Regions from separate parts of the Streptomyces sp. NPDC048352 genome, predicted to be linked through region 1. Evidence: riboswitches for the same ligand, from Rfam matches in the RefSeq annotation. Region 1 holds a riboswitch; each other region holds the start of a gene.
What was found. Region 1 has a riboswitch for cobalamin ahead of AB0D45_RS16775 (prenyltransferase/squalene oxidase repeat-containing protein). Riboswitches for the same ligand answer to the same signal wherever they lie in the genome.

Region 1 (10,069 bases):
GAGCCCGAGGGCCCACAGCCACCAGGCCCCCGCGTGCAGGGCGTTCCCGCGCCGGGCCTCGGGGGCCCGCCAGGGCCTTTCCCTTTCGTACGCCGGCCCGTGCGGGGCGCCCGCCCGCCCGGCGGCACCGGGCCGGGCCGGGGGTACGTGCGCGGGTGCCGCGCCGTGCGTGGTGCGCCCGACGCCGCGCCGGGCGGGGTACCCACCCGTGCGGGTGGACCCCGTGGGCGGCCGGCCGGCGCCGGCCGGCCCGCCGGGAGGGCGCGCCGTCATCGCCTGCGGCGGCGGGACTGCCAGACGGTGGCCCCGCCCAGGGCCAGCAGCGCCGCGACCCCGAGGAACAGGCCCGCCGAGGGACCGGAGGAGTCCTCCTGCGCCGAGGGGGCGGCTTCGGCGGGCGCCGGGCTCCGCGGCTCCCCGTCGGCGATCGGCTCGCCACAGCCCGTCTTCGGGAAGCCGGAGATCCCGCACAGCAGCGCCGCACTGTTGTAGCGCAGCGGCTTCGCCACCTCCGCCAGCGCCTCCGCCGCCGTGGCCTCCGGGGCCAGCTGGGCGCAGGCGGTGCGCGGGGTGTCCTGCGGCGGGGTCTCGCCGCCGGGCGCGTCCCCGGGCACCCCGAAGTCGATGACCACCGCCACCCGCTTGCGGCCGTCCGCCGGGGCGGTGCCGGCGCAGACGGCCTGGAAGTCGGCGGCCGCGCGCGGCCGGGCGGCCTCGTCGGCGGCGTCCTTGCTCACCGAGAAGCGGAAGCCGAGCGTGGCGCCGTCCGCGGGGCGGGCCGTCGAGGGGCCCTGGGTGGCGTACGCCCAGCTGCCGCCCGCACCGTCCCAGAACGACCAGTAGCGGTAGCCCGCCGCCAGGGCCGGGGAGGCCGCGAACAGGGTGAGGGCCAGACCCAGGACGCCCAGGACGCCCGCGACCGCACCCGCCGCCATGTGCGGACGGCGGCCGGTCACAGCTGGTTCTTCTTCCGGCGGCCGCTCAGCAGGATGCCGATGCCCATGCCGGCGGCGGCGCCCGCTCCGACGATCCACCAGATGCTCTGGTTGCCGGAGCCCGGCTCCTCCTTGCCCTCCACCTTCTGCGCGTCGGCGTCCGCGCGCTGCGGGGCCGGGCCCGTGGCGTTCAGCGCCGAGACCAGGTCGGTGCCGCCGAAGGACTTTGGGTCGGTGCCCGTCGCGTGCGCGGTCAGGACGAGGGTGGCCAGCGCGGCCGGGTTGTCCTTGGACCACTGCGCGGAGTTCTTCTGGAGCCACTCCAGCGCGCCCGCCGCCGACTGCCGGTGGCCCGCCGCGGCGAGGGCGATGACGGCGTCGGCGGTGTTGCCGGTGTCCGCCACGGGCTGGTCGGAGCCGGGAGTGACGGCCGTGAGGTGGCCGTCCTTCCTGAGGGCCTCGGCCAGGTAGCCGGCCGCGCCCCGGGCGGCGCCCGCCGGATCGGCGGGGGCGGCCGGGCAGGCGAGCGCGGCGGCCGCGGTGTCGGAGGCGGCGGGCTCGACGAGGATGCCCTTGCCCAGACCCGCCAGGGCGGCGGCGGCCGTGGCGTCGGCGTTGGCGGCGAGCTTGCCGTCGGCGGGCTGGTAGCCGAAGGCGCCCCGGTCGGAGGCCGGCTCGGTGGAGCAGCCCAGCTGGAAGGAGAGCAGGCCGTCGTACGCGGACTTGCCCGCCTTCGACTTCACCTGGTCCGGCGTCTCGCCCGCCGTGGCCAGCGCGCTGATCACGATCGCGGTGGAGCTGCCCTCGCTGGGGGAGCCGGGGACGTAGGCCCAGCCGCCGTCCTCGTTCTGTACGGACTTCAGCCAGTCGGCCGCCTTCTTGACCTCGGCGTCCTTGCCGCCGAGGGCCTTCAGCGCCTGCACGGCGACGGCGGTGGCGTTGGTGTCGAACACCGTCTTCGCGTCGCACACGGCGCCCGCGTCCGCGCGGAAGGAGGCGAAGCCGCCGTTCGCGCACTGCTGGCCGGTGAGCCAGGCCACGGCCTGCGGGGCGGGCTTCACGCCCGCCGTCCGCTGGGCGAGCAGCGCGAGGGACTGGCGCCACACGCCGTCGTACGTCGGGTCGGCCTTGCCGAACAGGCCCGAGGGGACGACCGGGGGCGCGGAGGGGGAGGGCGGCGGGGTGTCGGCGAGGGCGGCGGGAGCGACGCCGACGCAGAGCACGGCGGATGCGGCGAGCGCTGCGGCGCTGCGACGGACGTTCATGGCGGGGCGGGTGCCTCTCGTACGGGGGGCGGGAGACAGGCACGCGCAGGCACCGGGCTCCGGCTCCGTTTACCTCGACGGTGCCGGCCGCCGGAGGACCCGGCGGCACGAGCCGCGCACCTCCGGTACGGGGCATTCCGGCTCGCCGTCCCGCGTGCTGCGGGCCGGGTCACGGTTGCGGGTCAGCGCCGGATTCGCACCGGCTTCCCCCCATACGGAAGTGTGGACGACGGGCTCACTGTACCGGCCCGTAGCCGGCGGGTCGGGGGGCCCGGGGCGGCAGTGCCCCTTACCGGGGGCGGCCCGGAGTGCGGCGCGGAGTGCGGCCCCGTGGCCGGGCGCGGCGGGCGAGGGCCGGCTCCGGCCGCACCGGATCACAGCGCCCGGTACGCCACCGGGTCCGTGCCCGGCACCGCCTCCGCCCGGCCCTGCTTCACCAGCCGCCGCAGGTGGGCCTCCGCTTCCGAGACGGCGATGTTCCGGGATCCGTACGGGATCTGCTCCCAGGGCCGGTTCCACTCCATCCGCTCCGCGAGCCCCCAGGGGGTCAGGGGCTCGGCCAGCAGCCGCCACAGCCCGGTCAGCCGCTCCTCGTGGTGCTCCAGCAGCTCCCGCACGCGGGCGGGGGCGTCGGTGAAGGCGTGCTGGTGGGCGGGGAGCACCTCGGCGGGCCCCAGGCGGCCGACGCGTTCGAGGGAGTCGAGGTAGTCGCCCAGGGGGTCGGTGACGCGGGTGTCCCCGGGGGCCTCGTACAGGCCGATGTGCGGGGAGATCCCGGGGAGCAGGTGGTCTCCGGAGAAGAGCCGGCCGTTGCCGGGCAGGCCCGCGGGGTGGGCCTCCTCCAGGTGCAGGCAGACGTGGCCGGGGGTGTGGCCCGGGGTCCAGATCGCGCGCAGGCGGCGCCCGGCGAGGGGCAGCAGCTCGCCGGGGACGATCTCCCGGTCGGGGACGGCGGCGCTCAGCCCGGGCAGGGTCCGCATCCGCCCGCTCGCCCGGGCCGCGCGCAGAGGGGCGACGTGCTCCTCGGGGGCCCCGGCGGCGGCGAGCTTCTCGCCCATGTAGTCGAACCAGACGCCCGGCTCGGCGGAACGGGTCCGCACGACGACCTCGGTGTCGGCGGCGTGCATGGCGATCCACGCCCCCGAGGCCTCCCGGACCTGGCCGGACAGGCCGTGGTGGTCGGGATGGTGGTGGGTGATGACCACCCCGTGCACGTCGGCGACCGCGAGGCCGAGCACGCCCAGCCCGGCGATGAGGGTGTCCCAGGAGGCGGGGTCGTCCCAGCCGGTGTCGACCAGGACGGGCCCGCGGCCGGTGTCGAGCACGTGGACGAGCGTGTGGCCGAGGGGGTTGTCGGGGATGGGCACCTTCAGGGCCCAGACACCCCCGCCGTGGTCGGTGACGTGGGGGGTGGTGGTCGGGGTGGGGTGAGGCGTGGGCTGGGGTGCGGCCTCTGACATGGGGGCTCTCCCTGCTGACTGGCCGGTGACGAGAACGCGTTTCAGTAGGAGCCCAAGTCGACCATCTCGCGGGCTTCCTGACTACCCGCAGGATCTTGCGGCAGCCCGCGCCCGGCCGTGTGCGGACCGTGGACTCCTCGAACTAGAACTGGTATCAGTTCTGCGACATCGGTGAGATCGTGCGCAGCCCCTGGAGGCATCGGACATGACCGAGCTCGTGGAACACGCCCAACTGTTCATCGGCGGGGAATGGACGGATCCGCTGGGCACCGGCACCATCCGGGTCGTCTCCCCCCACACCGAGCAGGTCATCGGCAGCGTCCCGCACGCCTCCGAGGCCGATGTGGACCGCGCCGTGGCCGCCGCCCGCAAGGCCTTCGACGAGGGCCCCTGGCCGCGCCTGTCGCTGGAGGAGCGGACCGCCGTCGTCTCCCGGATCAAGGACGCCATCGCCGTCCGGCACGAGGAGATCGCCCGCTCCATCAGCTCCCAGAACGGCTCCCCGTACTCCTGGAGCATCCTCGCCCAGGCCCTCGGCGCGATGATGGTCTACGACTCCGCCATCAAGGTCGCCGCCGCATACCCCTACGAGGAGCGCCGTCAGGGCGCGCTCGGCCCGATCCTCGTGCGCCGCGAACCGGTCGGGGTCGTCGCCGCCGTCATCCCGTGGAACGTCCCCCAGTTCGTCGCGGCGGCGAAGCTCGCGCCCGCGCTGCTCACCGGCTCCGCGGTCATCCTCAAGCCGTCCCCCGAAGCCCCCCTGGACTCCTTCATCCTGGCCGACATCGCACGGGAGGCCGGGCTGCCGGAGGGCGTGCTCTCGGTCCTGCCCGCCGACCGCGAGGTCAGCGAGTACCTGGTCGGACACCCGGGCGTCGACAAGGTCGCCTTCACCGGCTCCGTCGCCGCCGGCAAGCGCGTCATGGAGGTCGCCGCGCGCAACCTGACCCGGGTCACCCTCGAACTCGGCGGCAAGTCCGCCGCCGTGATCCTGCCCGACGCCGACGTGGAGAGCACCGTCGCCGGGATCGTCCCGGCCGCCTGGATGAACAACGGTCAGGCCTGCGTCGCCCAGACCCGCATCCTCGCCCCGCGCAGCCGGTACGCGGAGGTGGCCGAAGCCCTCGCGGCGGCGGCCGGCGCCCTGGTCGTCGGAGACCCCCTCGACCCCGCGACGCAGCTCGGCCCGCTCGTCGCCGAGCGCCAGCAGCGGCGCTCCCTGGACTACATCCGGATCGGCCAGGAAGAGGGGGCCAAGATCCTGGCGGGCGGCGGCCGCCCGGCCGGCCTGGAACGGGGCTGGTACGTGGAACCCACCCTCTTCGGCGACGTCGACAACTCGATGCGGATCGCCCGCGAGGAGATCTTCGGCCCCGTGGTGTGCCTGATCCCCTACGGGGACGAGGAGGAGGCGGTGCGGGTGGCCAACGACTCGGACTTCGGCCTGAGCGGCAGCGTCTGGACGGCCGACGTCGAGCACGGCATCGACTTCGCGCGCCGGGTGCGCACGGGCACCTTCAACGTGAACACCTTCAGCCTGGACATGCTGGGGCCGTTCGGCGGCTACAAGAACAGCGGCGTGGGGCGGGAGTTCGGCCCGGAGGGGCTGAGCGAATACCTGGAGCACAAGATGATCCACCTCCCGGCGGGTGCGTGATGGGGGACCGCTGGCAGGTCGAGGTCGACCGGGGGGTCTGCATCGGAGCGGGCATGTGCGTGAACCACGCCCCGGACGCCTTCACCCTCGACTCGGCCCGTCAGTCCCACCCCCGCTCCCCGGTCACGGACGCCAACGAACCCACGCTGACGGCGGCGGAGGGCTGCCCGGTGGAGGCCATCCTCATCACCCTGTCCCCGTCGGGGGAGGCGGTGTTTCCGCCGGAGGAGTGAGGGGTGGGGTGGGGTGGGGGGCGGGGTGGGGGAGCGGGGTTTCGGTGGGGCGGTGTCAGGGCTGGTTCGGGGGTTTCCCGTCAGTCCCATCGTCGTTCCGTGTCGTGCCGGCCTGTCAAGGGCGCTCCTTCGTCGCGTCGCTTCGCGATGGCCTTCGGCCACCCTTGACAGCCCGTCCCGCCCCGGAAAGCCGAAAGACTGCCGGGAAGCCCCCGAAAGAACGGTCACCAGGGAGGACAGGCAGGAGCGGGTCCCTCAGGGACGAGGCGAGGGGCCAGGGGTCATGACCCCTTCCCGGATCCGGGCCCGTGTCTGGGGCTGATAACCGCACCAGAGGTTGACCAGGAGACCGTCCGGCGGGCTGCGCAGGCCACCAGCCGCCAATTGGCCCGCGTGCGGGGGGTGATGGGCCTGACAGACTCGACGCCTGACTACTCAGGGAGTTGTGATGCAGGTAGCCGTGGTCACTTTCGACGGGTTCAACGAACTCGACAGCTTCATCGCCTCAGCACTGATCAACCGGTCCGGTCTGGAGGCCTTCATCACGACGCCTACCCCGGTGGTCACGTCGATGAACGGCGTCGAGGTGACCGGGCAGCGGTCGATGGATTTCGTGACCGAGGCGGATGTCGTGCTGATCGGCAGTGGGGTGAAGACGCGTGACGTGGTCGCCGACGACCGGCTCCTGTCCATGCTGCCGCTCGACCCTTCGCGCCAGCTGATCGGTTCGCAGTGCTCCGGCGCGCTCGTGCTCGCGCGGCTCGGCTTGCTGGGTGACATGCCCGCCTGCACGGACATGACGAGCCGGCCCTTCGTCGAGGCCTGCGGCGTCACCGTGCTGGACGCCCCCTTCCACGCCGAGGGGAACATCGCCACCGCCGGCGGCTGCCTGGCCTCCCAGTACCTCGCTACCTGGGTGATCAGCCGCACCCTCGGGGAGGAAGCCGCTCGCGCCGCCATCGACTACGCCGCCCCGGTCGGCGAGAAGCTGGAGACCGTCCAGCGCTCCCTGCGCGCTGTCCACGCCGGTGAGAGTGCCGTGATCTGACCCGCCTACTGCTGCCGGATGGGCTCCTGATCAACATTTGGTGCAGGTACCAGCCCCAGACGGCCGCCGGACGCCAAGCAATGAGAAGTGCGTAGCGATCTGTCGCGCCCATCAGCTTCCCGCGCTGCTCTGGTCGCCGTTCGGTGCGGGTGGGGCCGGGCCCCCGGTCCTGGACGCGGATATGGGGCCCGGATGCCCGGCGGGCCATGGCCCTGGCCCCTCGCCTCGTCCCTGAGAGACCCGCCCCTCGGACCTGTCCCTGGTGACCGTTCTTTTGGGGGTTTCCCGGCAGTCTTTCGGCTTTCCGGGGCGGGACGGTCGGTCAAGGGTCGCCGAAGGCGATCGCGAAGCGACGCGACGAAGGAGCGCCCTTGACGGGCCGGCCCGACGCGGAATGACGATGGGACTGACGGGAAGCCCCCAAACCCTCCCTGATCCGGTCCCGGGAGACCCCGTACCCGCACCCCCACCCCTACGCCACAATCAGGCCTTCCGCGCCGCAGCCGCCCCCGCCGAAGCCCCCGCCCCCGTCAGGTCGATCAGCCGGCACACCGTCTCGATGTCGATCTTCACCTGGGCGATCGACGCGCGGCCCGAGAGCCAGGTGATCAGGGCCGAGTGCCAGGTGTGCTCGATGACCCGGACCGCAGAGAGCTGTTCCGCCGTCGGCGGGGCGTCGAGGCCCATGGCGTCCAGGATGATGGCCGTCGTCAGCCGCGAGACCGTGTCCACCTCGGGCGAGACGCTCCGGTCCGCGAAGGTCAGGGCGCGCACCATCGCGTCCGCGAGGTGCGGTTCCCGCTGGAGGGCGCGGAAGGCGCGCATCAGGGTCTCCGCGACGCGGGCCGCCGGCTCCTCGCCCGCCGGGGGGCGCTTGCGCAGGGTGGTGTGCATGTGCTGGAGCTGGTCCTGCATGGTGGCGACGAGCAGGTGCACCTTGGACGGGAAGTAGCGGTAGAGGGTGCCCAGCGCGACGTTCGACGACTCCGCGACCTCCCGCATCTGCACGGCGTCGAAGCCGCCCCGGCTGGCCAGCTGCGCGCTCGCGTGCAGGATGCGGCGCCGGCGCGCCTCCTGGCGTTCCGTCAGGGGAGGCGTCACGGCCTTCGCTTCCGCTGTCATGTGTCCCGTTCCTGGCGTTCCGTGTCGTTGCGGCGGCTGATTCCGGGATGGTCCGCGGGTCAGCATGTCAGGCGCCCGAGCCGTGGCGCGAATCACCTGCTCCGCCTCTTACGGTGTGGTTTCCGGCCGGTAGATTCAATGGTCTTCAGGGGATCAACTCTGAAACTTGTTCTACATTATCCGAGCGGTTACGCTCCGGCGAAAGTGCAGGGAGAAGGGGGCCGAGAGTGACCGCAGAGGCCATGGTGACGAGCCCTTTCGCAGGGTCCGCCACCGACGGCGACCGCCCGTTGCGCATCGCACTCCTCACCTATAAGGGGAACCCGTTCTGCGGCGGCCAGGGCGTCTACGTCCGCCACCTCTCCCGGGAGCTCGTCAAGCTCGGGCACTCCGTCGAGGTCATCGGCGCGCAGCCCTATCCGGTGCTGGACACCGGTGCCACGCTCACCGAGCTGCCGAGCCTGGACCTGTACCGCAGCCCCGACCCCTTCCGCACGCCCAAGCGCGGCGAGTACCGGGACTGGATCGACGCCCTCGAGGTCGCCACCATGTGGACCGGCGGGTTCCCCGAGCCGCTGACCTTCTCGCTGCGCGCCCGGCGCCACCTGCGGGCCCGTGCGGGCGAGTTCGACGTCATCCACGACAACCAGACGCTCGGCTACGGACTGCTGGGCGACCTCGGCGCGCCCCTGGTCACCACCGTCCACCACCCCATCACCGTCGACCGCAAGCTCGACCTCGCCGCCGCCAAGGACCGCAAGAAGCGCGCCTCCGTCCGGCGCTGGTACGCGTTCACGCGCATGCAGGGCCGGGTGGCCCGCCGGCTGCCCTCGGTGCTGACCGTCTCGGGCTCCTCCCAGCAGGAGATCGCCGAGCACCTCGGCGTGCGCGACGACCGCATCCACGTCGTGCACATCGGCGCGGACACCGACCTGTGGTCTCCGGACCCCTCCGTCACGGAAGTCCCCGGGCGGATCGTGACCACCTCCAGCGCCGACGTCCCGCTCAAGGGGCTCGTCCACCTCGTCGAGGCCCTCGCCAAGCTGCGCACCGAGCAGCCCGACGCCCACCTCGTCGTCGTCGGCAAGCGCGCCGAGAGCGGGCCGGTCGCCCGCGCGATCGAGACGTACGGGCTCCAGGACGCGGTGCGGTTCGTCAAGGGCATCACCGACGCCGAACTCGTGGACCTCGTGCGCAGCGCCCAGGTCGCCTGCGTCCCCTCCCTCTACGAGGGCTTCTCGCTCCCGGCGGCCGAGGCCATGGCCACCGGCACGCCGCTGGTCGCCACCACCGGCGGGGCCATCCCCGAGGTGTCCGGCCCCGACGGGGAGACCTGCCTGGCCGTGCCGCCCGGCGACGCGGGGGCGCTGGCCGGCGCGCTGGGCCGGCTGCTGGGCGACGCCGAGCTGCGCGCCCGCCTCGGGGCCGCCGGACGGGAGCGGGTCCTGACCCGGTTCACGTGGGCCAAGGCCGCCGAGGGCACCGCCGCGCACTACAGAGCCGCCATCGCGCAGGCCGCCGCCGCCCGTACCCGCTGAGCGCGCCGCCCAGCGCACCACCGAGCCCCACCGCAGTGCATCCGCACCACCCTTCACCCCCGTGACCGCGAAGGCAGGACCCCGTGCTGACCGTCGATTTCTCCCGGTTCCCGCTCGCCGCAGGCGACCGAGTGCTCGATCTGGGGTGCGGCGCAGGCCGGCACGCCTTCGAGTGCTACCGGCGCGGCGCCCAGGTCGTCGCCGTCGACCGCAACGGCGAGGAGATCCGCGAGGTCGCCAAGTGGTTCGCCGCCATGAAGGAGGCCGGTGAGGCCCCGGCGGGCGCCACCGCCACCGCCATGGAGGGCGACGCCCTCGCCCTGCCCTTCCCGGACGAGTCCTTCGACGTCGTCATCATCTCCGAGGTGATGGAGCACATCCCCGACGACAAGGGCGTGCTCGCCGAAATGGTCCGCGTGCTCAAGCCGGGCGGCCGCATCGCGGTCACCGTGCCGCGCTACGGCCCGGAGAAGATCTGCTGGGCGCTGTCCGACGCCTACCACGAGGTCGAGGGCGGCCACATCCGCATCTACCGGGCGGACGAGCTGCTCGCGAAGATGGAGGCCGCGGGCCTCAAGCCGTACGGCACCCACCACGCGCACGGCCTGCACTCCCCGTACTGGTGGCTCAAGTGCGCCTTCGGCGTGGACAACGACAAGGCGCTGCCCGTCAAGGCGTACCACAAGCTGCTGGTCTGGGACATCATGAAGAAGCCGCTGGCGACCCGCCTCGCCGAGCAGGCCCTCAACCCGCTCATCGGCAAGAGCTTCGTGGCGTACGCGACCAAGCCCCACCTGCCCGTCGGCGCCGC
Region 2 (10,069 bases), on a different contig from region 1:
ACGGTGGTCGGCCGCCCGGTGGCACGGCTCGCGGCCGCGCTGCACGAGCGGCGGCGGATCCTGGTCCTCAGCGCCGGAGCACCGACCCCGGACGAGATCGCTGCTCTGCTTCGAGAGCGGGGCTTCGGCCCGAGCCGGATGCGGGTGCTCGAACAGCTCGGCTCCGAGCGGGAGGACGCGTACGAGGGCACCGCGCGCGACTGGGACCACGCCCCCGGCGACCCCCTCAACGTCGTCGCCGTCGACTGCCGCCGCGACCCCGCGGCCCCGGTGCCCCGGCTCGGCGCGACCCCCGGCCTGCCCGACACCGCGTACGAGCACGACGGCCAGCTCACCAAGCGCCACGTGCGCGCCGCGACCCTGTGTGCGCTCGCCCCGGCCCCCGGCGAGCTGCTGTGGGACATCGGCGGCGGCTCCGGTTCGATCGGCATCGAGTGGATGCGTACGCACCCCTCCTGCCGCGCGGTGGCCGTCGAACGCGTCCCGGAGCGCGCGGGCCGCATCACCCGCAACGCGCACGCACTCGGCGTACCCGGTCTGCGCGTGGTCGTCGGCGCGGCGCCGGACGCCCTGGCCGGACTCCCGGCACCCGACGCGGTGTTCATCGGCGGCGGCCTGACCGCTCCGGGCCTGCTCGACGCGGCCTGGGCGGCCCTGGCACCGGGCGGCCGGCTGGTGGTCAACACGGTCACGCTGGAGTCGGAGGCGGTCCTCGCCGACCGCTACCGGCGCCACGGCGGCGAACTGGTGAAGCTGGCCGTCGCGCACGCGGTGCCGGTCGGCGGATTCACGGGCTGGCGGCAGGCGATGCCGGTCACCCAGTGGTCGGTCACGAAGACACAAGGAGATCGAGAATGACCGTGTACTTCATCGGCGCGGGCCCCGGCGCCGCCGACCTGATCACCGTGCGCGGCGCCCGGACCCTGGCCGCCGCCCCGGTCTGCCTCTACGCGGGCAGCCTCGTCCCGCGCGAGCTGCTCGCCGAATGCCCGGCGGACGCCCGGCTGGTGGACACCTCGCAGCTGAACCTGGACGAGATCGTCGCCGAGTGCGTACGCGCCCACGCGGCGGGCCTGGACGTGGCGCGGCTGCACTCGGGCGACCCGTCCATCTTCAGCGCGGTGGCCGAGCAGATGCGGCGCCTCGACGCGGCCGGCATCCCCTACGAGGTCGTCCCGGGCGTGCCGGCCTTCGCCGCCGCGGCGGCCGCGCTGAAGCGGGAGCTGACCGTCCCGACCGTCGGCCAGACCGTGATCCTGACCCGGATCGCCCAGCAGGCCACGCCGATGCCGCCCGGCGAGGACCTGGCCACGCTCGGCCGCAGCGGTGCGCTGCTGGTGCTGCACCTGGCCACCCGGTACGTCGACCGGGTCGTGGACGAACTGCTGCCCCACTACGGCGCCGAGTGCCCGGTGGCGGTGGTGGCGATGGCCAGCCGCCCCGACGAGCTGATCCTGCGCGGGACGCTGAGCGACATCGCGGAGCAGGTGAAGGCGGCGGGCCTGGTGCGCACGGCGGTGATCGTGGTGGGCCGGACCCTGGGCGCCGAGCAGTTCCGCGACAGCCACCTGTACTCGCCCGAGCGCGACCGGCATGTCTGCTGAGGTGCCCGGGGCTGATGCCGGCGGACGGCACGTCCTGATCCTGGGCGGCACGACGGAGGCCCGCCGCCTGGCGGAGGCGCTGGCGCGCGGGACCTCGTACCGGGTGACGACCTCGCTCGCGGGCCGGGTCGCCGCGCCCGTGCTCCCGCCGGGCGAGACCCGGATCGGCGGTTTCGGCGGCGTCGCGGGCCTCGCGGGCTGGATCGTCGGCCACGACGTCACGCACGTCGTCGACGCCACCCACCCCTTCGCGGAGCGGATGAGCTTCAACGCGTCGGAGGCGCAGGCGCTCACGGGCGTCCCGCTGCTGGCGCTGCGCCGTCCCGGCTGGACGCCCGGGCCGGGCGACGACTGGACGTTCGCCGACTCCCTCGCCGGCGCGGCCGCCGTCCTGCCGTCGCTGGGCGGCCGGGCGTTCCTGACCACGGGCCGGATGGGGCTGCACGCCTTCGCGCACCTCACCGACACGTGGTTCCTGGTGCGTTCGGTCGATCCGCCGGCCACGCCGATGCCGCCGCGCACGGAAGTCCTGCTGGCGCGCGGCCCGTTCGGGCTGGCCGAGGAACGGGAGCTGCTGGCCCGCCACCGGATCGACGTGCTGGTCACCAAGGACAGCGGCGGCGACGCGACGTCCCCGAAGCTCACCGCCGCCCGCGAGGCCGGGATCCCGGTCCTGGTCGTACGCCGGCCGGCGGTGCCGGCACAGGTGGCGCAGGCCGTTTCGGTGGAGGCGGTCCTGGCCTGGCTCCACCGGACCTGAGACGTACGGTCTCGCCGGTCCCGAGGCGTACTGGCTCCGCCGGGCCAGAGGCGTACTGGCTCCGCCGGGCCAGAGCCGTGCTGGCTCCGCCCGGCCCGAGGCGTGCTGGCTCCGCCCGGCTCGAGGCGTGCTGGCTCCCCGGGCACGAGACGTACCGACTCCGCCCGGCCAGAGGCGTGCTGGCTCCCCGGGCACGAGACGTACCGGCTCCACCCGGCCCGAGGCCTACCGGCTCCACCCGGCTGAGGCCTGCCGGCTCCCCCGGCCAGAGACGTACCGGCTCCACCCGGCCCGAGACCAACCGACTCCACCCGGCTGAGGCCTGCCGGCTCCCCCGGCCAGAGACGTACCGGCTCCACCCGGCCCGAGACCAACCGACTCCGCCCCGGTCAGAGGCGTACCGAATCCACCCGGCCTGAGGCGTTCGGACGCCCCGGCGCAGGCCTCGGAGGCGTACGTTCCGGGGCCGCGCCGGTCCTCCGCTTCGTGGGGCCGGTGCCTGCGCGCCGCGCCTCCCACCGGCCCGGATGCCGTCCACGCGCCCGCCGCCACCGGCCCGGCTGCACCCTCTAGGCTGAGGGGATGCGGATACGTCACTCCCTCGTCCTGATCCTCGCCGCCGCGACGCTCGTCACCGGCTGCGGCAGCAGCAGCGGGCAGGAAGCGGCGCCCCGGGTGTGGGAGCCCGACGACGCACTCCAGCGGGCCGACAAGGCCCTGGGCAGGGAAGCCGGCGACGGCCGCGTGACGATGCGCGGCACCGGCTTCCTCGCCGGCGGCCTGGACAAGACCCTGGAGGCCGGCGGCGAGGGCCCGTACCGCCTGGACCTCGCCTGCGACAGCGAGGAGAGCCCTCGGGTGACGGTGGTGCTGTCGCGCGAGGGCGGTTCCGGGGAGCGCCCGTTCGACGTGGCCTGCGGCACGGTCGGGGAGGTGACGCGGCTGAACCTCCCGGCGGGCCCGGCGCTGACCGTGCACGTCGAGCCCACCGCGCAGGACGACTCGCCCCCGGCCGCGGTGCTGTCGTGGCAGCTGCTCACCGTCGACCCCGCGGCCGTGCAGGGCTGCCCCGACGCCCTGGCGGGCTGCCCGAGTTGAGCCGGCGGTGCGGCCCGGGCTCCCCGGGCCGCACGTCTCGGCACAGCACGCGCCGCGGCACGGCACGCGCCGCGGCACGGCGCGGCCGCGCGTTCACGTCACGGGTAGCGGCGCGGCGTCCACGTCACCCGCGAGCCGTCGGGCCGCTGCGTGACCTGCGTCTGCGAGGAACCGATCAGCAGGATCGTGCGCATGTCCACCTCGGCCGGCTCCAGTTCGGCCAGCGTCACGACGCGCACCGACTGCTCCGGGCCGCCCACGTCCCGCGCGACGACCACCGGGGTCTGCGGGGCCCGCAGTTCGAGCAGCAGCTCCCGGGCCTTGGCGACCTGCCAGGTCCGGCTGCGCGAGCCCGGGTTGTACAGCGCGAGCACCAGGTCGGCCGCGGCGGCGGCGCGCAGCCGCTCCGCGATGACCTCCCACGGCTTGAGCCGGTCGGAGAGCGAGAGGGTGGCGTAGTCGTGGCCCAGCGGGGCCCCGGCCGCGGCGGCCGCCGCGTTGGCCGCGGTCACCCCCGGCAGCACCCGCACCGGCACGTCCTCGTAAGGGGCCTGGCCGGCCACCTCCAGGACCGCCGTGGCCATGGCGAAGACCCCGGGATCACCGCCGGAGACGACGGCCACCCGCTTGCCGCGCCGGGCAAGGTCGAGGGCGAACTCGGCGCGCTCGGACTCCACCTTGTTGTCGGAGCCGTGCCGGATCTGGCCCGGCTTGACCGGCACCCGGTCCAGGTACGTCGTGTACCCGACGAGCACCTCCGCGTCGGCCAGCGCCCGCCGGGTCTCGGCGGTCAGCCACAGCGGCCCGGCCGGGCCCGTGCCGACGACCGCGACCTCGCCGGGGCCCGCAGGCACGCTGCCCGGGTTCCCGATCCGGCTGGGCACGACGGCGACGGCGAAGTACGGGACGCTGTCGGGGTCGGTCTCGGCCAGGGCCCCGGTCCGCTCCCCCTCCATGGTGGCGCGCTCGACGTAGTGGGCCTCGGCCAGCCGGCCGCTGCCCTCCATGGCCCGCCGGACGGCGGGGAAGGTACGGCCGAGCTTCATCACGACCGCCGAGTCGGTGGCGGCGAGGCGCGCGGTGAGCTCCTCCTCGGGCAGGGTGCCGGGCAGGATCGTGAGCACCTCCTCGCCCTCCACGAGCGGGGTGCCGAGGCGGGCCGCGGCGGCGCTGACGGAGGTGACGCCGGGGATGACCTCGGCCTCGTACCGGTCCGCGAGCCGCTTGTGCATGTGCATGTACGAGCCGTAGAAGAGCGGGTCGCCCTCCGCGAGGACGGCCACGGTGCGGCCGGCGTCCAGGTGGGCGGCCAGCCGGGCGGCGGAGGCCTCGTAGAACTCCTCCATCGCGCCCTGGTAGCCGCCCGGGTGGTCGGTGGTCTCGGTGGTGACCGGGTAGACCAGCGGTTCCTCGACGTGGTCGGAGCGCAGGTGCTTCGCGGCGATCGAACGGGCGATGGAGCGGCCGTGGCGGGCGCTGTGGTACGCCACGACGTCCGCCTCGGCGATCACCTCGACGGCCCGCAGGGTCATGAGGGAGGGGTCGCCGGGCCCGAGCCCGACGCCGTACAGCTTGCCCTTGTCGTCCTGACGGCTCATTCTTCCTCGCTCGCGATCGCGTTGATCGCGGCGGCGGCGATGGCACTGCCGCCGCGCCGGCCCCGCACGATCAGGTGGTCGAGGCCCGAGGGGTGGGCGGCGAGGGCGTCCTTGGACTCGGCGGCGCCGATGAAACCGACGGGCACGCCGATGACGGCGGCGGGGCGCGGGGCGCCCTCCTCGATCATCTCCAGCAGCCGGAACAGCGCGGTCGGCGCGTTGCCGACGGCGACCACGGCGTTCTCCAACAGGCCCCGGTCGCGCCAGACTTCGAGTGCGGCGGCGCTGCGCGTGGTGCCGGTCTTCGCGGCGAGCGCGGGCACGGCCGGGTCGGAGAGGGTGCAGATGACCTCGTTGCCCGCGGGCAGCCGCTTGCGGGTGACACCGCTGGCGACCATCTGTACGTCGCACAGGATCGGCGCGCCGGCGTGCAGCGCGGCGCGGGCCCGCAGGACGACGTCCGGGGTGTAGCCGAGGTCCTGGGGGAGGTCGGTCATGCCACAGGCGTGAATCATGCGCACCGCGACCTGGGCGACCGAGGCGGGAAGCCCGGAGAGGTCCGCCTCGGCGCGGATCGTGGCAAAGGACTGGCGGTAGATCGCGGCGCCGTCCTTCTCGTACTCGAACACGGTGTACTCGCTCATTTCTTCACTGCGATGCGGGTGTTGTGGTGGTGCGTGCGGCCGTGAGGGCGGCCGCCAGACGGTCGTACGGGGTGGGCCGCCCGTCGAGTTCGTACCCGTCGGGGGTGGCGACCAGGTCGACCCAGGCGGTGCCGCGCGGATGGCCGCAGCGGCGCGCGCAGCCGGACCAGTGCACGGGCAGCTCGCCCGCCGAGCCTGTGACGACGGCACGCGCGTCGGCGCGTACGTCGGCCAGGGACTTGGCGCAACCGGGCTTGCCGGTACAGGCGGTGACGGTCCGCCAGGGGCTGTCGGCGGCGGTGACCAGGCCGGCGGCCCGGATCCGGGCGCCGGCGTCGGCGGGCCAAGGGGCCTCGCCCCGCGGGAGGATGACGCTGCGCCAGGGCGTGACGCGCAGCTCGCCGCCACCGGAGGCGGCGACGTCGGCGAGGACCCGCCACTGGGCGGAGTCCATCCGGCCGAGCGGCGGCAGGACGCACAGGGCGTCGCCGGCCCCGCCGGGCCGCGGCGGCTGCGCGTGCGGCCACGCCACCTCGGGCACGCGGGCCGCGTCGATCCCGGCGGCGGCCAGCCGCAGGGCGAACTCTGCGGCGTCGAGACCCCGTCCGTCGGGTAGCTCGGCGACTCGCCAGGCCCGAGTCCCGGCGGCGTCGGCGGCGTCGAGGAAGTACTCGGCGGCCAGCAGCGCCGCCCGGGGCGCGTCGGCCGCGGCGACGGCGACGGCCTCGGCGGCCGCTCCTAGCCGCACCAGCGCCCGCCCGTCCGCGCGGCCGAGCACGGTCACGTCGGGGTCGAGGGCGGCGACATCCCCGCGTCCGTCGTCGAGGGCGAACAGGAACCGCCCGGAGAGGGCGGCCGCCCGAGCGCCGGCGCACAGCACGCGGTCGAGCTCGCGCACCCAGTGCACGACGTGGGGGCCGCCCATCGGGGAGGCCACGATGTTGCGCACCCGCTCGTGGCTCGGCGCGGGCAGCAGTCCGGCGCCGTCCAGCAGCGCCGCGAGCCCGGCGCCGCAGTCGTCGGTGAGGCCGCGCAGCTGGACGTTGCCGCGCGAGGTGAGTTCCAGGTGCCCGTCCCCGAACCGGTCGGCGGCGAGCCCGAGCGCGGCGGCCTGACGGACGGTGAGCAGCCCGCCGGGGATCCGGACGCGCGCCAGGTACCCGTCGTCGGCGGCGTGCAGCCGCAGCGCGCCGGGGCAGGCGTCGCCGCGGTCGCGTATGACGGGTTCGTCCCGCGATGCGGCGGAAGGGGGCTGGGGCATGGCCGCGAGCATACCCACGATTCCCCACCCCCGACCTGTGTCCGTCGCCACCCCGAACCCCCACACCCCCACCGACACCTGAGGCCCGACGCCCGGGGAGGCGAAGCCCCGGAAATCCGACGTGACTCCACAGACGAACCCCGTGGCGCCCGGGGCGAAACCCCGGAAAAACCCACAGAACAGCGGAACAAAGCCCCGTGGGGGCGGGGGCGAAGCCCGTGGGGCGGGGGCGCGAAGCCCGGTGGAACCCGCGGGACCCGGGGCGAAGCCCCGCAGAACCCCCGGGGCCCCGGGGACGGAGCCCCCAGGCACGGGGCCCGGGGGCGGAGCCCCGGGGAACGGGCGGGGCTCAGGGAACGGGCGGGGGCCCGGGGGCGGAGCCCCGAGCACGGGGTCCGGGGCGAAGCCCCGCAGAACCCACGGGGGTCCGGGGGCGGAGCCCACGGGGGTGAGGGCGGGGGCGAAGCCCCGCAGAACCTACGCGGGCCCGGGGCAAAGCCCCCGAGCACAGGGTCCGGGGCGAAGCCCCGCAGAGCCCACGGGGGCCCGGGGGCGGAGCCCCCGAGTACGGGGTCCGGGGCGGAGCCCCGGGGAACGGGCGAAGGGCGGGGTGGGGAGCAGCCCGCGCAGCGCACCCCCACCGCACCCCCACCCGGCACCCGGCACCCGGCACCCGGCACCCGGCACCCGGCACCCGCCCACCCCCACCACGTCCCCCACCCCGGGCCCCACCACCGCCGCCCACCCCACCCCCACTCCCGGCCAGGGAAAAGGCCGCCTAAGATGACCTTCCGACGGACCGCTCGGCCCGTCATCGCCGAGGACGGCGACATGGGAGGAAGCCCGGTGCGATTCCGGCGCGGTCCCGCCACTGTGAACCCCGCGGAGCGATCGGCCGGGTGAGTCAGGAACTCCCGCTGTCCTCACTGCCCGGGGCGCGGAAACCCCGAGGAAGGCCTGCCGCCGCATGATCCTGCTGCTGTCGACGTCCGACACCGATCTGCTCAGCGCCCGCGCCGCGAACACCGCCGGCGGCCCCGTGCCGTACCGGTTCGCGAACCCCTCCCGCCTTCCCCTCGACGACCTCCCCGGTCTCCTCGACGGGGCCGACCTGGTCGTCGTACGCCTCCTCGGCGGGCTCCGCGCCTGGCAGGAGGGCCTGGACGTGCTCCTCGCGCCCGGCCAGACCCGCCCGGTGGTCGTGCTGACCGGCGAACAGGCCCCCGACGCGCAGCTGATGGAGGCCTCCACGGTCCCGATCGGCATCGCCGCCGAGGCGCATCGCTACCTCGCGCACGGCGGCCCGGCCAACCTGGAGCAGCTGGCACGCTTCCTCTCCGACACCGTGCTGCTCACCGGCCACGGCTTCGAGCCGGCCGCCACCTCCCCCACCTGGGGCCCCCTGGAGCGCACCCCGCACGCGGCCCCCGCCGGCCCGCGCGTCGCGGTGCTCTACTACCGCGCCCACCAGATGAGCGGCAACACCGCCTTCGTGCACGCCCTCTGCGACGCCATCGAGGCGAAGGGCGGGCAGCCCGTCCCCCTGTACGTCTCCTCCCTGCGCACCCCGGAGCCGGAGCTGCTCCAGGCCCTGGAGCCGGCCGACGCGATCATCACCACCGTGCTCGCGGCCGGCGGCACCCGCCCCGCCACCGCCTCCGCGGGCGGGGACGACGAGTCCTGGGACGCGGGCGCCCTGGCCGGGCTCGGCGTGCCGATCCTCCAGGCGCTGTGCCTGACGGGTTCGCGCGGCAACTGGGAGCAGAACGACGAGGGCCTGTCCCCGCTCGACGCCGCCACCCAGGTCGCCGTCCCCGAGTTCGACGGCCGGCTCATCACCGTCCCGTTCTCCTTCAAGGAGATCGACGAGGACGGCCTGCCCGCGTACGTGGCCGACCCCGAGCGGGCCTCCCGCGTCGCCGGCATCGCCGTACGCCACGCCCGCCTGCGCCACATCGAGCGGCGCGACAAGAGGATCGCGCTGGTCCTCTCCGCCTACCCGACCAAGCACTCCCGCATCGGCAACGCGGTCGGCCTCGACACCCCGGCCAGCGCCGTCGAACTCCTGCGCACGCTCATCGCGGAGGGCTACGACTTCGGCCCGGTCACCGAGATCCCCGGCCTGGTCTCCGGCGACGGCGACGAGCTGATCCGCGCCCTGATCGAGGCCGGCGGCCACGACCAGGACTGGCTGACCGAGGAGCAGCTGGCCCGCAACCCGGTCCGCATCCCGGCCGCCGACTACCGGCGCTGGTTCGCCGAGCTGCCCGCCGAGCTGCGCGAGCAGGTCGAGGAGCACTGGGGCGAGGCGCCGGGCAACATGTTCGTGGACCGTTCCTCGAACCCGGAGGGCGACATCGTCCTCGCGGCGCTCCGCCGCGGGAACCTGCTGATCCTCATCCAGCCGCCGCGCGGCTTCGGCGAGAACCCGATCGCGATCTACCACGACCCGGACCTGCCTCCCTCGCACCACTACCTGGCGGCGTACCGCTGGATCCAGGCCGCGGCCGAGGACGGCGGCTTCGGCGCCGACGCGATGATCCACCTGGGCAAGCACGGCAACCTGGAGTGGCTGCCGGGCAAGAACGCCGGCCTCTCGGCGTCCTGCGCCCCGGACGCGGCGCTCGGCGACCTGCCGCTCGTCTACCCGTTCCTGGTCAACGACCCGGGTGAGGGCACGCAGGCCAAGCGCCGCGTGCACGCCACCCTGGTCGACCACCTGGTGCCGCCGATGGCCCGCGCGGAGTCGTACGGCGACATCGCGCGCCTGGAGCAGCACCTGGACGAGTACGCGCAGATCAGCGCGATGGACCCGTCCAAGCTCCCGGCCATCCGCGCCCAGATCTGGACGCTGATCCAGGCGGCGAAGCTCGACCACGACCTGGGCCTGGACGAGCGGCCCGACGACGACGGCTTCGACGACTTCCTCCTGCACGTCGACGGCTGGTTGTGCGAGGTCAAGGACGCCCAGATCCGCGACGGCCTGCACGTCCTCGGCGGCGCCCCGACGGGCGAGGCCCGCGTCAACCTGGTCCTGTCGATCCTCCGCGCCCGCCAGATCTGGGGCGGCACCTCCGCCCTGCCCGGCCTGCGCGAGGCCCTCG
Region 3 (10,069 bases), on a different contig from region 1:
CGTTTTCCGGGCCGTTCCACCGGCTGTTCCACGGGCTTGTGCGGGGTGGAGGAAATACATATCTGCCGGCCGACCGGGACCCGCGGCGGGGCCGCGGGCCCGCTGCCGCTACCCTGAGCCGGTCAACAAGCACCGAGAAGGGGTGGACCCAGTGGCTGACATCGAGAGCGCACGCGCGACGTTCGACAAGTTCGACGTGAACGGTGACGGCTTCGTCACGGCCGACGAGTACAGCGCGGCCATGAAGGAGATGGGTGACCACTACGTCACCGCCTCGATCGCGGACTCCGTGATCGCCGCCAAGGACGCCGACGGCGACAAGCTGCTCAGCTTCGACGAGTTCTGGGCCTCCCTGAACAAGTAGGCGCGCCGCGCCCGCCTCCGCCCCGCCCGCAGGGGCGGGGGCGCGTCAGGCCGGAGTCCCGCCCCGCGGCGGCGCCGCGTCCTGCGCCGAGGACAGCTCCTCCACCTCCGAGAGGGCCTCCTCCAGCCAGCTCAGCCAGAACCCCTCCAGGGCGATGCCGCCGTGCAGCACGAGCCGGCGCAACCGGTCCGGGGCGGTGTCCCGCCCCGGCGGGAAGTCCTTCGCCTCGATGCCCTCGTACGTGGCCAACTGCGCCCGGTGCAGGTCGAGATGGCGCCGCAGCTCCGCCCCGAGCCCCTGCGGCCCGACCACCGCCGCCGCGCGGAGCCGCAGCAGCAGCGCGTCCCGCACCGGCTTGGGGTCCTGGCTCTCGTCCACCCACCGCGCCAGCTCCGCGCGCCCGTCGGGCAGTACCTCGTACTCCTTCTTCTGCCCGCGCACGGGCACCTCGCTCGGCAGCTCCCGGATCAGCCCGGACTCCTCCAGCCGGCCCAGCTCCCGGTAGATCTGCTGGTGCGTCGAGGACCAGAAGTAGCCGATGGACTTGTCGAACCGCCGGGTCAGCTCCAGCCCCGACGAGGGCTTCTCGAGCAGGGCGGTGAGGATGGCGTGCGGCAGTGACATGCCGCCATCCTAGGTTTGCGGGCCGGCCGGCGAGGCCGCCGGCCGCCACTCGGCCAGCGCCTGCGGGACCCGCGGCCCCGGCAGGTGCGCGGCGAGCAGGCCGTGGGCGCGCAGGAAGGCCGTCACCGCCGGGGCCCAGGCCTGGCGAAGGCCCGCCGAGGCCAGCAGCTCCGGGTCCGAGAGCAGCTCACCGGCGGGGCCGGTGCGGATGCCGGCCGGGGTCAGCACCGCCGCGTCGTCCGCCCAGCGGACCGCGAGGTCCACGTCGTGGGTGGCCATCACGACCGTGGTGCCGCCGGCGCGCAGGCCCGCGAGGGCGTCCAGCAGGCGTTCCTGGCCGTCCGGGTCGAGCCCGGCCGTCGGTTCGTCCAGGATCAGCACCCGCGGGGCCATCGCCACCGCGCCGGCGATCGCCGCGCGCTTGCGCTGCCCGTACGACAGCAGGTGCGTCGGGCGGTCCCGCAGCGCGGTGATGTCCAGGGCGGCCAGGGCGGCCTCCACCCGCTCGCGGACCTCCCCGGCGGGCAGCCCCAGGTTCATCGGGCCGAAGGACACGTCCTGCTCGACGGAGGCCGCGAAGAGCTGGTCGTCGGGGTCCTGCACCACCAGCTGCACCGAGGTCCGCAGCCGGGTCAGGCCCTTGCGGTCGTACGCCACCTCCGCGCCGTCCAGGCGCAGCGACCCCGGCCCCGGCCGCAGACCCCCGCTCAGCAGCCGCATCAGCGTGGTCTTGCCGCTGCCGTTGCGGCCCAGCAGCACCAGCGCGCGGCCCTCGGCGATGGCGAAGTCCACCCCCGACAGTACGGCCGGGCCGTCCTCGTAGGCGTATCCCGCGCCGACCAGCTCCACCAACGCGGTCACAGCCACAGCTCCTTCAGTACGAGGGTCCCCGCGGCCAGTGCGGCCAGCAGGGCGGCGGACCCCGTCAGGAACCGCCAGGACAGCGTCGCCCCGGGCACGAGCACCCGCAGCGCGCCGTCGTAACCGCGCCCCGCCAGCCCCTCCTGGAGCCGGGCGGCGCGGTCGAAGGCCCGGACGAACGAGGTCGCCGCGAGCCCGGCCAGCGAACGCCACACCGCCGCCCGGCTGGTCTGCCCGAGCCGGGCCGCCTGGGCGCGGCGGACCTGCGCCATCGAGTCCAGCAGCAGGAAGCCGATCCGGTACATGACCAGGGCCACGTCCACCACCGGCGCAGGCACCCCAGCCCGCACCAGCCGCGGCAGCACGTCCGAGACCGGCGTCGTGAAGGCGAACAGCAGCACCCCGAGGGAGGCCGCCGAGGTGCGCAGCAGCAGCTCCGCCGCGTGCCGGGGCCCGTCCGGGGCCAGGGCGAGGAAGCCGTCCGGGCCGCCCACCGACACCAGCAGCGGCAGCGCCCCGGTCACGCAGAACCCGAGCGGCACCCGGAAGGCCCGCCACAGCTGCCGCCCGGCCACCCCGGCGGGCCCCAGCAGCACCGCCAGGGTCGCCGCCGCGACCAGCGGCCCGCCCGGCCACGGCGGCAGGCTCACGGCGGTGAGGGTGAGCCCGAACCCCAGCAGGGCCTTCTCCAGCGGATGGCGGCCCCGCCAGCGGCTGGAGTGGGCCGCGACGTCGATCGGCAGCACCTCCTACGACTCCGGGGCGGAGTGGGCGGCCTCGGCCTGCGCCAGGGCCTGCGCCGCGCCCTGGCGGCGGCCCTTGCGGACGCCGAAGTAGTAGGCGAGCACGCCGGCTCCGAGCGCCGCCTGGAGGGCGAACAGCGCGGACTCGATCTCCGCGGAAGGCGGCTCGTACAGCGGGGAGAACCAGGGCTCGTAGTCGGGCTTCAGCTCGGTGATGGCGCTCTCGGCCTGCGCGTCGGCGCCGGTGAACGGCTCCTCCTTGCCGTCGCCGAGCCCCAGCGCGAGCGGGAGCACGGCGAGCGCCGCCACCAGGAGCAGCAGCAGGCCGTTGATCTTCGCGTTCCTGGACATCAGAGCGCCGCCTCCGTCTTCGTCCGCTCGCCGCCGGTCAGCTTTGCGACGCCGAGCCGGACCAGGTCCGTCTTGCTGGACTGCATGAGCAGCCGCATCACGAGGACGGTCAGCAGCCCCTCGCTCACCGCGAGCGGGATCTGGGTGACCGCGAAGATGCCCGCGAACTTCTCCAGCGAGCCCAGGAAGCCGCTCGCCGGGTCGGGGAAGGCCAGCGCCAGCTGGACGGAGGTCACGCAGTAGGTGACCAGGTCGGCGAAGAACGCGCCGCAGAACACGGCCGCCATCAGCGGCACGTTGGATGCGCGCAGCAGCCGGTAGGCCCCGTAGCCCGCCCAGGGACCGGCGATGGCCATCGAGAACACGTTGGCGCCGAGGGTGGTGAGCCCGCCGTGGGCCAGCAGCAGTGCCTGGAACAGCAGGGTGATCGTGCCGAGCACCGCCATGATCGGCGGCCGGAAGAGGATGGCCCCGAGCCCCGTCCCCGTCGGGTGCGAACAACTTCCCGTCACCGACGGGATCTTCAGGGCGGACAGGACGAAGGTGAACGCTCCGGACGCCCCGAGCAGCAGCGTGCTCTCCGGGTTCGACTTCACCTCGCGGGTCAGGGCGCGGACCCCGTGGACGACGAACGGGGCGGACGCGGCGCCCCAGGCGGCCGCGTGCAAGGGGGGCAGGAAGCCCTCGGCTATATGCATGTGTGGGGAGACCTCTCCAGCACCTCGTGGATGGACGACGCGCCCCGGCCGGTCTCCTGGCTCACGGGTACTGATGCCCTGGCTCCGCCTTCCCGGGCCCATGCGGTCTCCCGCGCGGGCCCAGTGGCTTCCCGCAGGATTGGAGCCGGACTTCCCGATCACAGTGGCGAGGGCCGCACCGGTTTTCCACCGGTTTCCCGAACACCAAGGCCACCCGACCCTAGTCGCCCGCACGGACCGTCACAACCCGGACCGATCCGGCCACCCGGTCACCCGCCCCCGGACGGGTCACGCCCGCTGGCCGCCCCGCGCTCCCGCGGGCACGGTGGGGGCATGGCCGACGACCAGAGCCCACGGTACGAGGACCTCTCCGCCGTCTACGTCAACTGCACCCTCAAGCGCTCTCCCGAGACCAGCAACACCGAGGGGCTGATCGCGAGGAGCCGCGCCGTCATGGAGTCCGCGGGCGCCCGGACCTCGCTGATCCGCGCCGTCGACCACGACATCGCCACCGGCGTCTGGCCGGACATGACCGAGCACGGCTGGGACAGCGACCAGTGGCCGGTCCTCTACAGCCAGATCATGGACGCCGACATCCTCGTGCTGTGCGGCCCGATCTGGCTCGGCGACAACAGCTCCGTCATGAAGCAGGTCATCGAGCGGCTCTACGCCTGCTCCTCCCTGCTGAACGACCGGGGCCAGTACGCGTACTACGGGCGCGTCGGCGGAGCGCTGATCACCGGCAACGAGGACGGCGTCAAACACTGCGCCATGAACGTCCTCTACAGCCTCCAGCACCTCGGCTACGCCATCCCGCCGCAGGCCGACGCCGGCTGGATCGGCGAGGCCGGACCCGGTCCCTCGTACCTGGACCCCGGCTCCGGCGGCCCCGAGAACGACTTCACCAACCGCAACACCACCTTCATGTCCTGGAACCTGATGCACCTGGCCGCGCTCCTCAAGCGCGCCGGGGGCGTCCCGGCCCACGGCAACCAGCGCTCCCTGTGGGACGCGGGCTGCCGCTTCGACTTCCCCAACCCCGAACACCGGTAGCGGCCGCCCGGACGGCGGCGGGCCCGGGACGTCCCACGTCCCGGGCCCGCCGTCCGTACCGCGGGATCAGCAGGTGTTCGGGTGTGCGACGTCCAGCACGAACCGCTCGGGCGAGTGCAGGACGGAGGTGGTGTAGGACGGGGCCGTGTCGAAGGCGGCGCCGAAGGTCACGTACCCCTCGAAGTCGCCGGTCATGGCGAGGCCCTTGAGCTTGCTGAGGTAGATCTGCTGGAGCTTCGGGCCCTGGTAGACGTTCTGTCCGGCGTCGTTGTGCGCGGCGGCCGGGTGCAGGCGGATCTCCAGGAAGTACTTCCCGGCCAGCGGGACGGGCTTGCCGGACCCGTCGTAGACGAGCTGGGAGACGGGAGTGACGGTGACCGGGGGCACGTAGCCTTGGAGGTCGATCACGATCCGGTCGTACGTGCAGTGCCCGCCCCAGCGGGCATTGACCACGAGCGGGGTCTGGGTGGTGGTGGTGGAGGTGGTGGCGGCTGAGGCCGGCGCGGAGAGCGCGAGCCCCGCGGTGAGCAGGGCGCCCGTGGCCAGGGCCACGATCCGGCGGCGGTGCAGGTGACGCATGAGGTCTCCCCGGTGTCCGTGAGACGGGGACGGGCTGTCATCTCATAAGACACACGGGGGCCGCGGACGGTTGCACGCCCCGTGCCCCCGGTACGCGAGCGCCGCGTAGGGCCCGCCCTCGGGGAGGGCGGGCCCTACGCGGCACGGGTCCGCGGGCCGGTGTCAGGCGCCGGTGCTCAGCACTCGATGACGTTGACCGCGAGGCCGCCGCGCGCCGTCTCCTTGTACTTGACCTTCATGTCGGCGCCGGTCTCCTTCATGGTCTTGATGACCTTGTCGAGGGAGACCTTGTGGCTGCCGTCCCCGCGCATCGCCATCTTCGCGGCGGTGACGGCCTTGACGGCGGCCATGCCGTTGCGCTCGATGCAGGGGATCTGGACCAGGCCGCCGACCGGGTCGCAGGTCAGGCCGAGGTTGTGCTCCATGCCGATCTCGGCGGCGTTCTCGACCTGCTCGGGGGTGCCGCCCAGGACCTCGGCGAGCGCGCCCGCCGCCATGGAGCAGGCGGAGCCGACCTCGCCCTGGCAGCCGACCTCGGCGCCGGAGATCGAGGCGTTCTCCTTGAAGAGCATGCCGATGGCGCCCGCGGCGAGGAGGAAGCGGACCACGCCGTCCTCGTCCGCGCCGGGCACGAAGTTCACGTAGTAGTGCAGGACCGCCGGCAGCACGCCCGCCGCGCCGTTCGTCGGGGCGGTCACCACGCGCCCGCCCGCCGCGTTCTCCTCGTTGACGGCCATCGCGTAGATCGTCGTCCACTCGCTGCGGTGCATCATCGGGTCGCCCTCGGTGCGCAGCTGGCGCGCCGTGGCGGCGGCCCGGCGCTTGACGCGCAGCCCGCCCGGGAGGATGCCCTCGCGGGACATGCCGCGCGACACGCAGGACTGCATGACCCGCCAGATCTCCAGGAGGCCCTCGCGGATCTCCTCCTCCGTGCGCCAGGCCTTCTCGTTCTCCAGCATCAGGGAGGAGATCGACAGGCCGGTCTCGTTCGCCAGGCGCAGCATCTCGTCACCCGAGCGGAAGGGGTACTTCAGCACGGTGTCGTCGAGCTTGATCCGGTCCTCGCCGACCGCGTCCTCGTCCACGACGAAGCCGCCGCCGACCGAGTAGTACGTCTTCTCCAGCAGCGGGGCGCCGGAAGCGTCGTAGGCGAAGAGCGTCATGCCGTTCGCGTGGTAGGGCAGCGAGCGGCGGCGGTGCAGGATCAGCTGGGTCGGCTCGTCGAAGTCGATCTCGTGGGCGCCGCCTATCTCCGCGCCCAGCAGCCGCAGCTTCCCGCTCCGGCGGATGCGCTCGACCTCGTCGTCGGCGCCCTCGACGTCCACCGTGCGCGGGGAGTGGCCCTCCAGGCCGAGCAGGACCGCCTTGGGGGTGCCGTGCCCGTGGCCGGTCGCGCCGAGGGAGCCGAACAGCTCCGCGCGGACGGACGCGGTCTGGGCGAGGACACCGTCCTTCTTCAGCCGCGTGACGAACATGCGCGCCGCGCGCATCGGGCCGACCGTGTGGGAGGAGGACGGGCCGATGCCGATGGAGAAGAGGTCGAAGACGGAGATGGCCACTGGCGGACTCCCTTGTCTGCTCGTGGGGTGGGAGGGGGCAGGAGAGGCGGATCGTGCCGGGTGGGGGCATTGTGCGGATTTTGTCCGACAGACGAGCTTAACGCGGCGAAATGAACGGCTTGGCCGCCGGACGGATCGGGAGGGCTGCGGGCGCGTGTACTGGATCAAGGTGCGCCCGGGCATGGGAAGGGCCCGGCCCCGTACGAGACGAGGCCGGGCCCCCCGGGCCGTCGTTAGAGCGACGGGTACAGCGGGAACTTCGCGGCGAGCGCCGAGACGCGCGCCTTGAGGGCCGCGGCGTCGTAGGCCGGCTTCAGCGCCTGCGCGATGATCTCGGCGACCTCGGTGAAGGCCTCCGTGTCGAAGCCGCGCGTCGCCAGGGCCGGCGTACCGATCCGCAGGCCCGAGGTGACCATCGGGGGCCGCGGGTCGTTCGGGATGGCGTTGCGGTTGACCGTGATGCCGACCTCGTGGAGGCGGTCCTCGGCCTGCTGGCCGTCCAGCTCGGAGGTGCGCAGGTCGACCAGGACCAGGTGCACGTCGGTGCCGCCGGTGAGGACGTCCACGCCCACGGCCTTCACGTCGTCCTGCACCAGGCGCTCGGCGAGGATCTTCGCGCCTTCCAGGGTGCGCTCCTGGCGCTCCTTGAACTCGGGCGAGGCCGCGACCTTGAAGGAGACGGCCTTGGCCGCGATCACGTGCTCCAGCGGGCCGCCCTGCTGGCCCGGGAAGACCGCGGAGTTGATCTTCTTGGCCAGCTCCTGCGTCGACAGGATGACACCGCCGCGCGGACCGCCGAGGGTCTTGTGCGTGGTGGTGGTGACGACGTGGGCGTGGGGCACCGGGTTCGGGTGCAGGCCCGCGGCGACCAGGCCCGCGAAGTGGGCCATGTCGACCATCAGGTACGCGCCGACCTCGTCCGCGATCCGGCGGAACGCGGCGAAGTCGAGCTGGCGCGGGTAGGCGGACCAGCCGGCGACGATCAGCTGCGGCTTGGACTCCTTGGCGAGGCGCTCGACCTCGGCCATGTCCACCTGGCCGGTCTCGTCGACGTGGTACGGGACCACGTTGTAGAGCTTGCCGGAGAAGTTGATCTTCATGCCGTGGGTCAGGTGACCGCCGTGGGCCAGGTTCAGGCCCATGATCGTGTCGCCCGGCTTCAGCAGCGCGAACATCGCGGCGGCGTTGGCCTGCGCACCCGAGTGCGGCTGGACGTTCGCGGCCTCGGCGCCGAACAGCGCCTTGATGCGGTCGATCGCGATCTGCTCGACCACGTCGACGTGCTCGCAGCCGCCGTAGTAGCGGCGGCCCGGGTAGCCCTCGGCGTACTTGTTGGTCAGGACCGAGCCCTGGGCCTCCATGACGGCGACCGGAGCGAAGTTCTCCGACGCGATCATTTCCAGGGTCGACTGCTGGCGCGCGAGCTCGGCGTCGACGGCGGCGGCGACGTCCGGGTCGAGCTCGTGGAGGGGGGTGTTCAGAACAGACATCAGGATCCCCTGGGGTCAGTTGCCGGCGGTGAGAGCGGTGTACTCCTCGAAGGAGAGCGCGTCCTTCGGCTCCTCCGAGAGGCGCACCTTGAACAGCCAGCCACCCTCGAACGGGGCGGAGTTCACCAGCGACGGGTCGTCCACGACGTCCTGGTTGAACTCGACGATCTCACCGGAGACGGGGGAGTAGAGGTCGCTGACCGACTTGGTCGACTCCAGCTCGCCACAGGTCTCGCCCTCGGTGACGGTGTCGCCGACCGCGGGGAGCTGGGCGTAGACGACGTCACCGAGCGCGGTGGCGGCGAACTCCGTGATGCCGACCGTCGCGACGCCGCCCTCGGCGTCCGACAGCCACTCGTGCTCCTTGGTGTAACGCAGCTGCTGGGGGTTGCTCATGACCTGATTCTCCTGGATGCGGGGAGGTGGATACGAACGGTGGTCTTGCGTGCTGAGACGGGAGCGGACGGTGGGAACCGGTCCGAGGGTTACTTCTGCCGCTTGTAGAAGGGCAGGGCCACGACCTCGTACGGCTCATGCGTACCGCGAATGTCCACGCCGACGCCGGAGGTGCCGGGCGCGGCGTGCTCCGCGTCGACGTACGCCATGGCGATCGGCTTGCCCAGCGTCGGGGAGGGGGCGCCGGAGGTCACCTCGCCGATGACCTCGCCGCCCGCGACGACGGGGAAGCCGGCGCGCGGGACGCGGCGGCCCTCGGCGACGAGGCCGACCAGCTTGCGCGGCGGCTTGGTGGCGGCGACCTCGGCGGCGGCCTCCAGGGCGGCGCGGCCGACGAAGTCGCCCTCCTTCTCGAACTTCACGACCCGGCCCAGCCCGGCGTCGAAGGGGGTGAGGTCCGTGGTCAGCTCGTGCCCGTACAGCGGCATGCCCGCCTCCAGGCGCAGCGTGTCGCGGCAGGACAGGCCGGCCGGCACCAGGCCGGCGTCCTTGCCGGCCTCGGTCAGCGCCTGCCACAGCTCCACGGCGTGCCCGGGGGAGACGAACAGCTCGAAGCCGTCCTCGCCCGTGTAGCCGGTACGGGCGATCAGCGCGGGCACGCCCGCGACGGTGCCCGGCAGGCCGGCGTAGTACTTCAGGCCGTCCAGGTCGGCGTCCGTGAGCGACTTCAGGATGCCGGGGGACTCCGGGCCCTGGACGGCGATCAGCGCGTACGTGTCGCGGTCGTCGCGGACCTCGGTGTCGAAGCCGGCGGCGCGCTCGGTGAGCGCGTCCAGCACGACCTGGGCGTTGGAGGCGTTGGCGACGACCATGTACTCGGTCTCGCCCAGGCGGTAGACGATCAGGTCGTCCAGGATCCCGCCGTCCTCCTGGCAGATGTGCGTGTAGCGGGCGCGGCCGACGCCGACGGTGGAGATGTTCCCGACGAGCGCGTAGTCCAGGGCCTTCACGGCCTCCGGGCCGGTCAGGGTGATCTCGCCCATGTGGGACAGGTCGAACAGGCCGGCCTTGGTGCGCACGGCGTTGTGCTCGTCGCGCTCGCTGGCGTAGCGCAGCGGCATGTCCCAGCCCGCGAAGTCGGTCATGGTCGCACCGAGCGAGCGGTGCAGCGCGTCGAGCGCGGTCAGGCGGGGGGCAGTGCTCATGGGTGTGGCTCCCGGGTCCCAGGGCATGACATGACGAGGAGGTTCCTCCCCATCTGTCATCGGAACCTGAGAGGTTCGCCGAGAGTTCCCACGGGGGAACGCCGACTTGCACCTTGGGTGGAGCACGCACCGGGCCGTCGGGGACG

Region 2: it holds a riboswitch for cobalamin, as region 1 does, so the genes downstream of both, cobN (cobaltochelatase subunit CobN) here and AB0D45_RS16775 (prenyltransferase/squalene oxidase repeat-containing protein) in region 1, are expected to answer to the same signal.
Region 3: it holds a riboswitch for cobalamin, as region 1 does, so the genes downstream of both, AB0D45_RS07740 (energy-coupling factor ABC transporter permease) here and AB0D45_RS16775 (prenyltransferase/squalene oxidase repeat-containing protein) in region 1, are expected to answer to the same signal.

What each region holds. Positions count from the first base shown of each region.
Region 1 covers NZ_JBEZKZ010000028.1:2,090-12,158, forward strand. Annotated here, with positions in the region: gene AB0D45_RS16765 (energy-coupling factor transporter transmembrane protein EcfT) at 1-273, opposite strand, end outside; gene AB0D45_RS16770 (SCO2322 family protein) at 270-935, opposite strand; gene AB0D45_RS16775 (prenyltransferase/squalene oxidase repeat-containing protein) at 953-2,200, opposite strand; cobalamin riboswitch at 2,314-2,444, opposite strand; gene AB0D45_RS16780 (MBL fold metallo-hydrolase) at 2,575-3,660, opposite strand; gene AB0D45_RS16785 (aldehyde dehydrogenase) at 3,866-5,317, shown strand; gene AB0D45_RS16790 (ferredoxin) at 5,317-5,550, shown strand; gene AB0D45_RS16795 (DJ-1/PfpI family protein) at 5,999-6,598, shown strand; gene AB0D45_RS16800 (TetR family transcriptional regulator) at 7,082-7,720, opposite strand; gene AB0D45_RS16805 (glycosyltransferase family 4 protein) at 7,948-9,258, shown strand; gene AB0D45_RS16810 (class I SAM-dependent methyltransferase) at 9,342-10,069, shown strand, end outside.
Region 2 covers NZ_JBEZKZ010000054.1:14,452-24,520, forward strand. Annotated here, with positions in the region: gene cbiE (precorrin-6y C5,15-methyltransferase (decarboxylating) subunit CbiE) at 1-858, shown strand, start outside; gene cobM (precorrin-4 C(11)-methyltransferase) at 855-1,604, shown strand; gene AB0D45_RS24550 (cobalt-precorrin-6A reductase) at 1,594-2,364, shown strand; gene AB0D45_RS24555 (hypothetical protein) at 2,947-3,462, shown strand; gene AB0D45_RS24560 (precorrin-2 C(20)-methyltransferase) at 3,561-5,060, opposite strand; gene AB0D45_RS24565 (precorrin-8X methylmutase) at 5,057-5,704, opposite strand; gene AB0D45_RS24570 (cobalamin biosynthesis protein CobG) at 5,709-6,965, opposite strand; cobalamin riboswitch at 7,743-7,900, shown strand; gene cobN (cobaltochelatase subunit CobN) at 7,933-10,069, shown strand, end outside.
Region 3 covers NZ_JBEZKZ010000009.1:60,490-70,558, reverse strand. Annotated here, with positions in the region: gene AB0D45_RS07765 (EF-hand domain-containing protein) at 152-364, shown strand; gene AB0D45_RS07760 (PadR family transcriptional regulator) at 410-988, opposite strand; gene AB0D45_RS07755 (ATP-binding cassette domain-containing protein) at 998-1,855, opposite strand; gene cbiQ (cobalt ECF transporter T component CbiQ) at 1,846-2,595, opposite strand; gene AB0D45_RS07745 (energy-coupling factor ABC transporter substrate-binding protein) at 2,599-2,943, opposite strand; gene AB0D45_RS07740 (energy-coupling factor ABC transporter permease) at 2,943-3,641, opposite strand; cobalamin riboswitch at 3,670-3,874, opposite strand; gene AB0D45_RS07735 (flavodoxin family protein) at 3,975-4,694, shown strand; gene AB0D45_RS07730 (hypothetical protein) at 4,761-5,273, opposite strand; gene AB0D45_RS07725 (L-serine ammonia-lyase) at 5,450-6,832, opposite strand; gene glyA (serine hydroxymethyltransferase) at 7,066-8,322, opposite strand; gene gcvH (glycine cleavage system protein GcvH) at 8,338-8,718, opposite strand; gene gcvT (glycine cleavage system aminomethyltransferase GcvT) at 8,808-9,923, opposite strand.